3 regions of the Bacillus sp. N5-665 genome follow, and region 2 is predicted to be linked to each of the others. Evidence: riboswitches for the same ligand, from Rfam matches in the RefSeq annotation. Region 2 holds a riboswitch; each other region holds the start of a gene.

Region 1 (4,662 bases), 1.7 Mb from region 2:
ACTTTCACAAAATAAGTTTCTTCGTTCTTTAATTCAACTTTATATTTTTCTTCATGTGAAAAGCCTTTTGAAATAGCTGTACACTTTACAATACGATGCCATTCTAGTTGTCTCTCTATCTCTCTAAGCATTTCCTTCACAACATTCACCTCTATCAATATATGTACAAACTACCTAACACTTCATGCTCTCGTTTATTTTCACCTTTAAACTCCACTGCAAATGGATATTCGCCATGATGCTTCAAACGTTCTAGTACTAACCCTTCTCCTATTGGTTCACAAAACTGCACATGAACATCACCAAATGATACGCTTTGACACTCCGCATTCCATTCTTCATTCTTTGTGATTGAGCTTGCAGTTAGCCCCATTACTTCTTTCCATTTCCGTACTGTTTCTCGAACATTTTTCACTGCGTAATGAATCGTTTCAATTTGTTGTACTTTATTTTTATGTTCAGTGATTGTTCCTATGTTACGTAAATCGTTTCTTCTTTCTTCATCCGTTTCATTCCACTGTATGAAGAAAGGTAATTTCGGTCCGTTTTCCTCTTGCTTTACAAATAACATTTTCCACTCTAAAAGACGGCCATCTTTTCTTATACGTTTTCCTTCAAATGGTCCTATCGTATGTAAACCGTGCTTACTAAAATTATTTGCTAGGTCTTCAATGGCATCTGTTCGAATTGCGATTTGTAGCATTCCTTCTCCGTCTTGTAATTTTACTACTGTTTCTTGTACTAATGGATTGTCTGCTTTCTTCGCTTTTTCTTCATGCTGAACTGCTAAAAATTCTATATAGGATAAATCAAAATAACATAAACTATTCCAAGTACCCCAAGTAATATGCTCTCCGCCTATTGCAGTATGAAATCCACGCTCCTGTATTTGTTTTGCCGCTTCCTCCGGTGTACCATATACTGCGTGTACGAGATGATCAAATCGTAACATGTCTTTCTCCCCTTTCTCTCCATCCTTTTATTGTATATTTTATTTTTCTTTCATTCAATTCAAAAAACTTTAAAACCCAGTTGATTTATACGATTAATATGTATTATAATGAAACAAATTTAATTATTGCTGATTGGAAAAACCAAAGGCACTTTTCTCATACGGGAAAAGTGCCTTTTTCATTTATTATTACAGGGGGATTATTTATGCAGAAATTAATTGTCTTTGCTATTATTGGATTTTTCGCTCAATTGATTGATGGGGCACTTGGAATGGCGTACGGGGTAACATCTACCTCACTATTATTAATGTTTGGTATCGCACCAGCTGTAGCTTCCGCATCTGTTCATTTAGCTGAAGTCGTTACAACCGCCGCTTCTGGTGCATCTCACATCAAATTTGGAAACGTTGATAAATATACCGTTTCCAGGCTTACATTACCAGGAGCAATTGGCGCATTTATTGGGGCATGTTTTTTAAGCAATTTACCTGGCGATGTAATTAAACCGTACATTTCCGTATTTTTATTTACTTTAGGGGTTTATATTTTATTACGATTCATCATTCAAAAACAAATTGTTACTTCAAATAAACGTATGTCTGCAAAACAGCTTGTTCCGCTTGGCTTATTCGCTGGATTCGTTGATTCAACTGGTGGTGGTGGCTGGGGTCCGATTACGACACCTGTACTTTTGGCAAGAGGAAATGAAGCTAGAAAAGTTATCGGATCTGTAGATACGAGCGAATTTCCTGTTTCACTCGCTGCAACAATTGGATTTTTCATTTCACTTGGATGGGAACAAGTAAGCTGGGTTTGGGTATTTTCTCTCATGCTCGGTGGTATCGTTGCGGCACCAATCGCTGCATGGCTAGTACGCATCGTTCCTTCTCATTTACTTGGCGTATTAGTTGGTGGCCTTATTATCTTTACAAACATTCGTACATTGCTTACTACATTTAAAGTTGATCCAACTATTATTTCACTTTCTTACGTGGCAGTTGGTCTTGTCGTTATTATTTCTATTTTCATTGCTGTTCGCAATCATTCCAAGCGTTCTAACGCATCGACAGCCGGATATCCGAATGATCAAAAACAAATGCTACCATAACGATAAAAATACCGCCCGATATACTTCGAGCGGTATTTTTTATTTTTCTATTTTCCAATTAATCATCGTTTCTGTAGTGTCAATTCTCTTCATATGTAATTTCTCTAATACACGAATCGAGCTATCATTTTCAAGAAGTGTCTCCGCAATAATCGTTTCTACTTCTCCTGTTTGAAAAGCCCAATTTATTAATTCTCTTACAGCTTCTGTCGCATACCCTTTATTCCAATATTTCTCAATAAATCCGTAACCAATTTCTACTGTATGTTCCTCATTTGGTTTCCCTTTAAATCCTATATCACCTAGAACGATGTCATCTTCTTTGCGAATGACATACCACGCGCCCCAAGGTAATAAAACCTTATTTTGTTTTACATTTTCTACATGCCCTACAATATGCGGACCACTGTTATATCCTTGCTCGTTAGCAACTTGCATACCCTCTTCTGTACACGGTACTATATAGAGTCTTTCTGTTTCTAATTTCATGTTAATTTCCCCTTTTTTGCTTAAACGTTTTTTTAATTATAACAAAAAATATGACCTTATTATGAATGTCGAATTATATTTTCAGAATTTTCTTTTATTTTTAAAGGGTTTTTCAATATTTTTTGCGAAACATTTGTATAACAATTTCTTTATTTGTTTTTTGTTACATAACAGTAGGTTCGGGTGGAGTTTTGCAAGCGTTTCCTATACAATAACCGATATTTTTTGACTTTTCCTAACAAAATATCTTGCAATATATTCAGAAAGTCATTACAATTGCCATATATTAAAAATCTTAGCAATATATCAAATCCTCATCAATCCGATGAGGTAGAGGTTGCGACTTTTATGAGTAAAACGGACGAGACACAGAGAATGTCACCAACTCCGTTTGAAAGGAAAAGTTGCCGAAGTTTATATTTCTTCTCTGGAAATATGAGCTGGGGCTGTCTCCGAAAGGAACAGAACTGTCACGTTTACAAAATTACCGTGTAAACGTGGGGTGCTATCTTAACGGAAGGGTATGATGGGGTGGTTATTTGTGAAACGTTCCGCCTAATTCCTTTGGCGGTTTTTTGTATTTTTCTCCCCCGCTCCTTCCTAACCTACAAGAAAAGGAGTGTTGAACATGAATAGCGCAACAAATCAATCTACCTCTAAAACGCAAACTACACAAGGACAAGGTGAATTAAAACGCGGATTAAAATCTCGTCACCTTACGATGATTTCTCTCGGTGGTACAATCGGTACCGGACTATTTCTTGCCAGCGGTGGTGTCATCCATACAGCTGGTCCTGGCGGTGCACTAGTCGCATACGCCGCAATTGGAATTATGGTTTACTTTTTAATGACAAGCTTAGCTGAACTCGCGGCTTACATGCCTGTTACCGGATCTTTTAGCACGTATGCAACAAAATTTGTTGATCCATCCCTTGGCTTTGCACTTGGATGGAACTATTGGTATAACTGGGCCATTACAATTGCTGCTGAACTCGCGGCTGTAACATTAATTATGAAATTTTGGTTCCCAGATACCCCTTCTCTTATTTGGAGTGGATTATGTTTAGCTATTATTTTCCTTTTAAACTATTTATCTGTTAAAGGGTTTGGTGAATCTGAATATTGGTTCGCACTTATTAAAGTAGTTACTATTATTATCTTTTTAATTGTCGGCTTTATGATGATTTTCGGAATTATGGGCGGCGAATCTGTTGGCTTTAAAAACTTCACTGTTGCAGATGCACCATTTAATGGCGGCATTATGGCAATTATCGGTGTATTTATGGCTGCTGGGTTCTCATTCCAAGGAACTGAATTATTAGGTGTAGCTGCTGGTGAAACTGCTGATCCAGAGCGTAACATTCCAAAAGCAATTCGTTCTATCTTTTGGCGTATTCTTTTATTCTATATCCTTGCGATTCTCGTTATCGGTTTATTAATTCCTTATACGACTGAAAGCCTTGCTGCAAGCGATGTAACAGTAAGTCCATTTACACTTATTTTTGAAAAAGCGGGCGTTGCCTTTGCTGCTTCTGTTATGAACGCTGTTATTTTAACGGCAGTATTGTCTGCTGGTAACTCTGGTATGTATGCATCAACTCGTATGCTTTGGGACTTAGCTCGCCAAGGAAAAGCACCAAAGTTTCTTGGTAAATTAGATAGCCGCGGTGTACCTGTTAACGCATTAATCGTAACGTCAATTGTCGGTAGTATCGCTTTCATTGCCTCTTTATTCGGTGACGGTGTTGTATACATTTGGTTATTAAACGCATCTGGAATGTCTGGCTTTATCGCATGGGTCGGAATTGCAATTAGTCATTACCGTTTCCGTAAAGCATATATCGCACAAGGAAAAGATTTGAAAGACTTACCATATAGAGCAAAATGGTTCCCGTTCGGTCCAATTTTCGCATTTGCACTTTGTGTCATCGTAATTTTAGGTCAAAACTACGGCGCATTTATGGGCGAATCAATCGATTGGAACGGTGTACTCGTTTCTTACATCGGTTTACCACTCTTCTTAGTACTATGGTTAGGATATAAATTTACGAAGAAAACGAAAGTGATTCCGCTCGATAAATGTGAATTGAAATAAAGTGAAACGAGCAAACA
Region 2 (4,662 bases):
AATTGCCCATCCGAACAACTCCTTTTCTCTATTTAAACAAGTTCTTTAATACGTATGCGATCGTTCCCAATAATATTTTCATATGTTTCGCGTTCTACAACAATTTGTGATGTGCCGCCTTTCGCGAAGACGACAGCTGGTCTACGAATCCGATTATAATTATTCGCCATCGAGTACCCGTATGCCCCTGTACAAGAAATTGCTAGTAAATCGGCAGAAGCAACTTTCGGTAGAGTAATATCCCAAATTAACATATCTCCACTCTCACAGCACTTCCCAGCAATCGAAACAAGTTCCTCATTCTCATCATTCCCTCGATTTGCTAACATCGCTTCATAACGAGCGTTATATAAAGCAGGTCTTAAATTATCAGTCATCCCACCATCCACTGATACATATTTCCGAATACCAGGAATGTCTTTCACAGATCCGACTGTATAAATTGTCGTTCCAGCATCACCTACAATACTACGGCCTGGTTCAACCCATATTTCTGGCAAGGGATAATTACATACTGTAAATTGTTCCCTCACTGCACTTGTTACAGCTCGCACATATGTCTCAAGAGTTAATGGCGTATCTGACTCTGTGTAGCGTATTCCGAATCCTCCGCCTACATTTAATACTTTTACTACATAGTTCGCGCGTTCTCTCACCTGTTCTAAAAATTGATGAAGAACTTCAATCGCTCGAACAAATCCAGCCGTTTCAAATATTTGCGATCCGATATGTGAATGAATTCCTAACACATTATAATTTGATTTTTGTAAAGCAAGCTCAATTGCTTGCATCGCTTGACCATTTGAAACTCCAAACCCAAATTTCGAATCATCTTGACCTGTTGTAATATATTCATGTGTGTGCGCCTCTACTCCAGGCGTTACACGGATTAATATGTTCACAAATTGCCCATGTTGCACTGCTAAATCATGCAAAATTTCTAATTCTAAGAAATTATCTACGACAAAACAACCAATATTTGCCTGCAGAGCCATCACGATTTCTTCTTCTGTTTTATTATTGCCGTGAAAATGAATACGAGATGCTGGAAATCCCGCTTGAAGCGCAGTATATAATTCCCCACCAGAAACAACATCTAATGACATATTCTCTTCACGAGCTACTCGGCACATCTCCATGCACAAGAACGCCTTGCTTGCATATGCTACTTGATAAGAGAAACCACTTTCTTTAAACGCACGATGAAACGCGCGGCACTTTCCTCGAATAGACTCTTCATCGTATACATAAAGTGGTGTTCCGTATTGTTTTGCTAGCTGCGTCGTATCGCACCCTCCAATTTCTAAGTGTCCTTGCCCATTGATTCGGCTTGTGCCGTGTAAATACATTTGAATTCCTCCCTTATTTCCTCTAAAACTCATAACCCCAATCTTCTATTCATTGCAGCACGCTTTTAGATAGACAAAAAACGCGCGGAACAATGTTCACACGCGTTTCTTATTAGGAAAAATATATATTGAAAAAATAAACGAGTTGTTATCTCCTCAAAATAAGAAACCGCATCAACATCTCCAAATAGCTCTCCATAAAAGAAATATTATGACAGTACTACATTTATTCAATGTAGTCCCAATATATGAATAAGATGGTTATTCTTATATTTCGGCAATAGTCCCTTTCAACCTATGATCACAGATTCCATTAAATCTCCCATAGCTTACTCTTTCCTATCGCGGCCTCTACCTTTGAGAGTAGATGAGGTAAGTCTATTTAATTTTCAAACATCTAATTGTTGCTATTAACAATACCAAAGGACCATTTTATTTGTCAAACCATTTTTTATATTGTTTTTTTACAGTTTAATTTCGTATCATTTGGTAAGCGCTTTACTGAAATCTTTGACACTTCCCATTCGCCTTCTTCATTATTAAATGTAATCGTTACCTTCTCAAATGGTGGAGCAATTTTCCCAGCAACTCGTTCATACTTCGTTACTTCAATACTTGCTTGAAATAAATATGTACCGCTATACACTTTTTTTAAACTAATAATTTTAGGACATTGATAAGGCTTCAAGCTCCCATATTGCTTTTCAATTGCTTTATTTATTTTCGGAAATAAAACAGAATAAAGGGCATCTTCCATAAGAGGTGCATCATATTGGGCTACCGACACACTCGGTGAAGCAAAAAGTATAACACTACTGCATACTATAAAATATAATAATTTTCGCATTATAACCTCCGTATTATTACACGATTCTTTCTGCGCACGATAATTATCATACATAGAAACTCCGTTTTATTGTCTCCCACTGCCCTTTTTCTACTCAATTATTATAAAAAAGCCCACAACTCTCTTTTATTTTCGTATAATGATACTCATAGTATAATAAACATAATAACAAAGGACTGTTCGTATATATAAAATGAGGCGCTAACCAAACCGGCTCACAAGAACTGTCATGCTTTTTAGGAGAGGAGTATATTATGCTACAACGTCTGTTTCCAAAACTGCGATTTGCACTCGTTGCAGTCGTTTTATTATGGATAAAAACATATATTGTGTACAAGCTAGCATTTGATATTAAAATTGATAATTTCTTTGAAGAATTTATGCTTTTTATTAATCCGCTAGCTGCGTTACTTTTATTTTTCGGTTTTGCTTTACTTGCATCTAAGCACCGAAACCGCATTATAATTGGAATCAGTTTTATACTGTCCTTTATTTTATTTGGAAATGCAATGTTTTATGGGTTTTATAACGATTTCGTTACGTTCCCAGTTTTATTCCAAACAAATAATATGGCTGACTTAGGGACAAGTATAAAAGAACTCTTTACGTACAAAACATTACTTTTATTTGCAGATGCGATTATTTTAATGTTTCTTTCGCGTAAATTCCCAGCATTTTGTGACAAGACGCCGCTTTCTCGCACTGAGAAGCGAACTTTCTTTAGCGGTGTAACAGCTTTATTAGCACTACAAATTGTTGTTTCAGTTATTTATAAACCACAAATGTTCTCACGCTCATTTGATCGTCAAACTGTCGTGAAAAATTTAGGTTTATACACATATCATCTATTTGATATTACACTTCAATCTAAATCTTCAGCTGAACGTGTATTTGCAAGTGGTGACGGGTTCTCTGAAATTAAAAACTATACAGACTCAAAAGATAAGCAAGTTGATAAAAACTTATTTGGAGCTGCAAAAGGTAAAAATGTAATTTTGATTTCAATGGAATCTACACAAAGTTTTGTTATTAATAAAAAAATAAATGGAAAAGAAATTACTCCATTTTTAAATGAACTTATTAAAGATAGTTTTTATTTCGATAACTTCTATCATCAAACAGGACAAGGTAAAACTTCTGATGCTGAATTTATCGTTGAAAATTCACTTTATCCGTTAGACCGCGGTTCTGTATTCTTTACTCACGCAACAAATGAATATACAGCTACACCAGAACAATTAAAAAAATACGGATATTCTTCTGCTGTCTTCCATTCCAACGATAAAACGTTTTGGAATCGTGATGTAATGTATCCTGCACTTGGATATGATCGTTACTTTAATTTAAATGATTACGTAGGCACAGAACAAATGTCTGTCGGTTGGGGATTAAAAGATAAAGAGTTCTTTGAACAATCGATTCCAAAGCTAAAATCTTTACCACAACCGTTCTATACAAAATTTATTACTTTAACAAACCATTTTCCATTTCTTTTAAATCCAGAAGATCAATATGTTGATGAGTTTAATTCGGAAAGTGGTGTTGTAAACCGCTACTTCCCAACCGTTCGTTACACGGATGAATCTCTGAAATTATTTATTAAACAATTAAAAGACGAAGGACTGTATGATAATTCCGTTATTGTCATTTATGGAGATCATTATGGTATTTCTGAAAACCATAACACAGCTATGGCTCAGTTCCTTGGGAAAGACGCTATTACACCGTTTGATTCTATGCAATTACAACGCGTCCCTCTCATTATTCATGTACCTGGTCAAGAAGGAAAAGTCATTTCTAAAGTATCTGGTCAAATTGATATTAAACCAACACTACTTCATTTACTTGGTATTAAAACAAATCAATCAGTTGAATTTGGAACTGACCTATTTATTAAAGAAGAAGATCCACTTATGGTAATGCGTGATGGTAGCTTCGTTTCGGAAAACTATGTTTATACAAAAAACATGTGCTATAAACGAAATACAGGTGAAGAAGCGGATATTTCATTATGTCAACCAAATATCGAAAAAGCAAAAACTGAATTGAAACTCTCCGACAAACTCATTTATGGAGACTTATTACGTTTCGACCCTAACAATCGTTATAAAACCGGAACAATGACAACGAAATTTGAATAGCGCCAGAAGCAACTTTTATAAAAGTTGCTTCTTTTTTTACTTATTTTTCAAATCATTCCGCTATGAAATCTTTCACAAATTGGGAATTTTTTTCGTATGAGGAAGAAATTTATGGTATGATAAAATAAGTAAAATTTCATAAACTAATTAAGAATTTATTACAGAAAGCAAGGGATCAGATTTTGTATAGAGCAGCTATTCCAAACTTATTTACGCTCGGAAATTTATATAGTGGATTCTTATCTATCGGCTATGCATCTTTAGGATATTATAAATCAGCTGCTATTTTAGTACTTATCGGGATGATGTTAGATAGTCTTGATGG
Region 3 (4,662 bases), 520 kb from region 2:
TGAGAATAAGAACACTTGCGACATAATGTTTGTTAGTCGTAATGAGTAAATTGGACTTCCTTTTTTATTTGTTTTCGTGAAGAAGGAAGGGAAGAAACCTTCTTTTGCTGCTTGATACGGTACTTCTGAGCTTAATAAAATCCAGCCTAATATAGAACCGAATAGGGAAGTAAGAGCAAGTAATGCCATCAGTTTCCCGCCGCCATGACCCATTGCAGCATTTAATGCATCTGCTAATGGACGTTCAGAAGCTTGTAATTTATCAACGTGAAGTACACCCATTGTTAAAATGGTAATTCCTAAGTAAATCGCAACTGTAATAAGTAATCCTGCAACTGTTGCGCGTTTTACTGTTTTAGGAGAGGTAGCACGGTTTGATAAAAGTACTGCCGATTCAATTCCGATAAATGCCCAAAGCGTTGTAAGAGCAGCTAAATTTACTTGTGAAAGAAGGCCGTGTGATACACCTGATTTATCGATCATCGGTGTGTACCATTGTCCAAACTTAGAAGCTTCGAATGCAAATAATGTAACGACGATGAATAAAAGGAATCCAGTTACTTTCGTTGTTGTTGCTAAGAAGTTTAGCTTTCCAGCTCCACTTACACCGTTTGTTAATATAATATGAGTTCCCCAAAGTAAGATGGAACAAATCGTAAATGTAATTAGTTTTCCGACTTCTATGTTAAAAGAACCGATTGAAAATAGTAGTCGTGTATCTTTCATAATTGGGAAAAAGAGTGATAAATATCCCGCGAAAGATGTAATGATGGCAACGTTACTTGCCCAGTTTGCAACCCAATATCCCCATACCATACTGAAACCAGCCATTTTTTTCTTTTTTGGTGATGAGAATAAAGCATATGCATGACTTTGTGGTCCTGTCGTTAAATCAGGACGACGAATTGCTAAATTACCGAAAACAAGAGCTAGCATTAAAACACCAAACCCTGTTGTTAACCAAGCTAAAGTGACACCGAGAGGGCTTGCTGTTTGTGCCAACGTACTTGGCACCATGAAAATACCAGCGCCAACCATGTTACCGACAACGAAAGCTGTTAGTACCCAAAAGCCCCATTTTTTTTGTTGCATAGAAAATACCTCCAAAGTTAGTATAACCAAGTCAAGCGAGGAGATATGTATGTCTTCTTAGTAGAGAAGAAAAGTCCCAAACAAAACAAAAAAAGCACGTAATTTGCCGCTACATGCTTTCTATCTTATAAGAAACCCACGACATACCTCTCGATAGCTCTCCACAAACGAAACGTTTCGTTTGTGACAGTTCTGCACTTATTAAATGCAGACCCAGCAAGTGTGCATGGTGGACACGACTTACTTCGGCAATCATTCCTTTCTCATTCCTTCATCAATGCCACTACATCTCCTGAAACGATACTCTTAATGATTGCAACCTCTACCTCACCGAGATACGAATGAGGATTTAAATATTAAATTAACGTAGTTAAGAGTAACAAATGTATTTTTATACGTCAATGGATATAGTAATAATCAGATTATAGAGAAGAGTTTGTTATTAGGAATGAATAATTATTTGATATAAAAAGAAGCTAATCTAAAACTAGATCAGCTTCTACATATAAGATTAAACGAAGTTTAATACAGTTACTTTTTCACGTGTCATAGACTCAAGGCTCTTACGAATACCTTGTGCGCCCATACCTGAACCTTTTACACCGATGAATGGGAAGTGGTCAGGGCCGCGCTCTGTGCGTCCGTTAATTTGAACAGAACCAGTTTCGATTTTGTTAGCAATTGCAAATGCTTTGTTAATGTCTTTTGTGAAGACACTTGCTTGCAAGCCGAACTCTGATTTGTTAGCAATCTCAATTGCTTGCTCATCTGAAGAAACACGGATGATTGGAAGGATTGGGCCAAATGGCTCTTCCCAAGCAACTTTCATTTCTTCTGTTACGTGGTCGATTAATGTTGGGTAAATTAAGTTACGCTCACGTTTGTTACCGATAACGATTGTTGCACCTTTTTCAACAGCGTCGTCAACTAAACCTTGAACGAAGTCAGCAGACTTGTCGTCGATTAATGGAACGATTGTGCTGTCTTGTTCTGGAGATCCAACTGATAGCTCAGCTACTTGCGCTTTTAATAAGCTAACAAGCTCGTCTGCTACGTTTTCGTGTACAAGTACACGTTTAATAGCAGTACAACGTTGACCAGAGTAAGAGAATGCACCGCTTACGATATGGTTTGCAGCATCTTGTAAGTCAGCATCTTCACGAACGATACCAGGGTCTTTACCACCAAGTTCTAATACAAGTGGAATCATTGCAGCTTTTTTCGCTAAATGTTTACCTGTGTTTGTACCACCTGTGAACGATACCATATTGATGCCTTCGTGTTCTACTAAGTAGTCACCAATTACAGAACCGCGTCCTGTAGCTACGTTTACAAGACCTTTTGGAAGGCCAGCTTTATGAAGTGCTTCAACCATTTTAATACCACTAATTGCACCTTGAGTTGCTGGTTTGAAAATAACAGCGTTACCCATAATTAATGCTGGTGCAAGTTTTGCAGCAGATAAGTTTACTGGGTAGTTAAATGGTGCGATTGCTAATACAACACCAAGTGGTGCGCGTTGGATGATCGCAAGTTTAGATTTCGTTCCGCCAGGGAAGCTATCGCCCATCATGCTTTCTCCGTGCATATGAAGAGCTTCTTCGATTGTGTAACGAATGAAATCAGCTGTACGAACAACTTCTTTCTTCGCATCTTTATAACCTTTACCGACTTCTTTCATAATGATATCGGCAATTTCATCTTGCATATTTACGAGCTCATCAGCCCATTTATATAAATATTTTGCGCGATCTTGTAGAGAAGCTTCCGCCCATGATTTTTGAGCTTCTTTTGCAGATGCAATTGCTTCATCTACTTCTCCGCGAGTAATTGCTTGTACTTGTCCAATTACTTCGTGTAAGTATGGAGATGGAATTTCGATTGTTGCTCCCGAAGAGCTTTCTCTCCATTCTCCGTCTAAATAAAATTTGTACGTATTGCTAGTTGTCATGATTAGTCCTCCTAAAATAGCAACTTGTAAGAGTGAGTATAAGGTGATTGTAGGGTGTTTGATAGCATTTTTCAAATGAAATGTTTGTGAAAACGATTTCTTATTCTTTTTTTATTTTGTATGCCCTTTCTTACAGAAGATTCCCTTATTTCAAAATGATGTAGCGTATATTTTTATTCGATTTGTAAAAAAATAATTGACAGAATACTCAATAAAGTTGTAAGATTATAAATGGAAAATAAATGAAGGGGGTGTGCGTAATGATTGTAATCGTAAATGTAATGGGCTTAGCTCTGTTAAATGGCAGAAAACATTCATATCATTACGCAACCCGTGCGGATATATAAGGCATCTTTGTCTTATAAAAAGCGTACGTTGCGTATATCGTAACGTACGCTTTTATGCATTTTTGTGCATATCGTCAAGCGGCGGTATGCTTTTTTTTGTTTATTTTCCACGTTACTATATAAAAATTTGGAAGGTGGAAAAATGTGATGAGACTGTATGGATTACGAAATGTAAATGTGATGGGTCTGGATAGTGGGTAAAGAAATGGGAGTGAAACGAGAACGAGAAGGGAGAGGTTACATTGTTATCAGTATTACTAAAGCTAAAATGGTTTTTTAAAGAGCATTGGAAGAGATATAGTATCGCCATTGGAGCTCTTTTAATTGTGAATATAGTTGAAGTCATTCCCCCGAAAGTGTTAGGGGTTACGATTGATAATATAAAAACAGGAACGTTAACGAATGCGGCAATTATGCAATTTATTCTTATTTTAATAGGGGTTACGGTAATTGGATATGGTCTTACTTTCGTTTGGCAACATCAGCTGTTTGGGGGAGCATTCGTACTGGAGAAGACGATGCGCTCTAAGTTTATGGGGCATTTACTTAAGATGACACCGACGTTTTATCATAAAAATCGTACTGGTGATTTAATGGCGAGAGCGACAAATGATTTAAAAGCAATTGCTATGACAGCTGGTTTCGGTATATTAACGCTCGTGGATTCGAGTTTATATATGCTTACAATTGTCTTTATGATGGGATTTACAATCAGTTGGGAGCTTACATTTGCGGCGCTTATACCGCTTCCGATTATGGCGTATGCGATGAACATATATGGAAAGAAATTGCATGAGAGATTTACAGTTGCGCAAGATGCGTTCGGAGATATGAATGATAAAGTACTCGAATCGATCGCCGGCGTGCGCGTTATTCGTGCATACGTACAAGAGAATGCAGATGAGGGAAGGTTTCATCATTTAGGAGATGACGTCTACGAAAAAAATATGAAGGTAGCGAGAATTGATGCATTATTCCAACCAACTGTTAAAATGCTTGTTGGCCTTAGTTATTTAATCGGTTTAGTGTATGGTGCGTATCTTGTATTTCAATCAAAGGTGACACTTGGTGAACTTGTTTCATTTAACGTGTATTTAGGGATGATGATTTGGCCGATGTTTGCAATTGGCGAATTAATTAATGTTATGCAAAGAGGAAACGCTTCGTTAGACCGTGTGAATGAAACATTAGCGTACGAACCGGATGTAAAGGATCCGAAAAACCCAAAGCTTGTACAAGAGCCAGATTATATTCAGTTTGATGACGTTACCT

What was found. A riboswitch is a leader RNA that binds a small molecule or an ion and turns the genes downstream of it on or off. The one in region 2 is predicted to bind lysine.
Region 1: linked by a shared signal. The riboswitch ahead of MNO09_RS15165 (amino acid permease) and the one ahead of lysA (diaminopimelate decarboxylase) in region 2 are both predicted to bind lysine.
Region 3: linked by a shared signal. The riboswitch ahead of MNO09_RS26610 (amino acid permease) and the one ahead of lysA (diaminopimelate decarboxylase) in region 2 are both predicted to bind lysine.

Annotation. Positions count from the first base shown of each region.
Region 1 is NZ_CP093325.1:2,456,262-2,460,923, reverse strand. It holds gene MNO09_RS15185 (aminoglycoside phosphotransferase family protein) at 1-140, opposite strand, end outside; gene MNO09_RS15180 (VOC family protein) at 155-952, opposite strand; gene MNO09_RS15175 (sulfite exporter TauE/SafE family protein) at 1,051-2,061, shown strand; gene MNO09_RS15170 (GNAT family N-acetyltransferase) at 2,101-2,550, opposite strand; lysine riboswitch at 2,874-3,066, shown strand; gene MNO09_RS15165 (amino acid permease) at 3,179-4,645, shown strand.
Region 2 is NZ_CP093325.1:4,151,061-4,155,722, forward strand. It holds gene lysA (diaminopimelate decarboxylase) at 33-1,349, opposite strand; lysine riboswitch at 1,530-1,711, opposite strand; gene MNO09_RS23850 (DUF3888 domain-containing protein) at 1,801-2,196, opposite strand; gene MNO09_RS23855 (LTA synthase family protein) at 2,451-4,337, shown strand; gene pssA (CDP-diacylglycerol--serine O-phosphatidyltransferase) at 4,520-4,662, shown strand, end outside.
Region 3 is NZ_CP093325.1:4,674,345-4,679,006, reverse strand. It holds gene MNO09_RS26610 (amino acid permease) at 1-1,092, opposite strand, end outside; lysine riboswitch at 1,239-1,425, opposite strand; gene gapN (NADP-dependent glyceraldehyde-3-phosphate dehydrogenase) at 1,604-3,043, opposite strand; gene MNO09_RS26600 (ABC transporter ATP-binding protein) at 3,633-4,662, shown strand, end outside.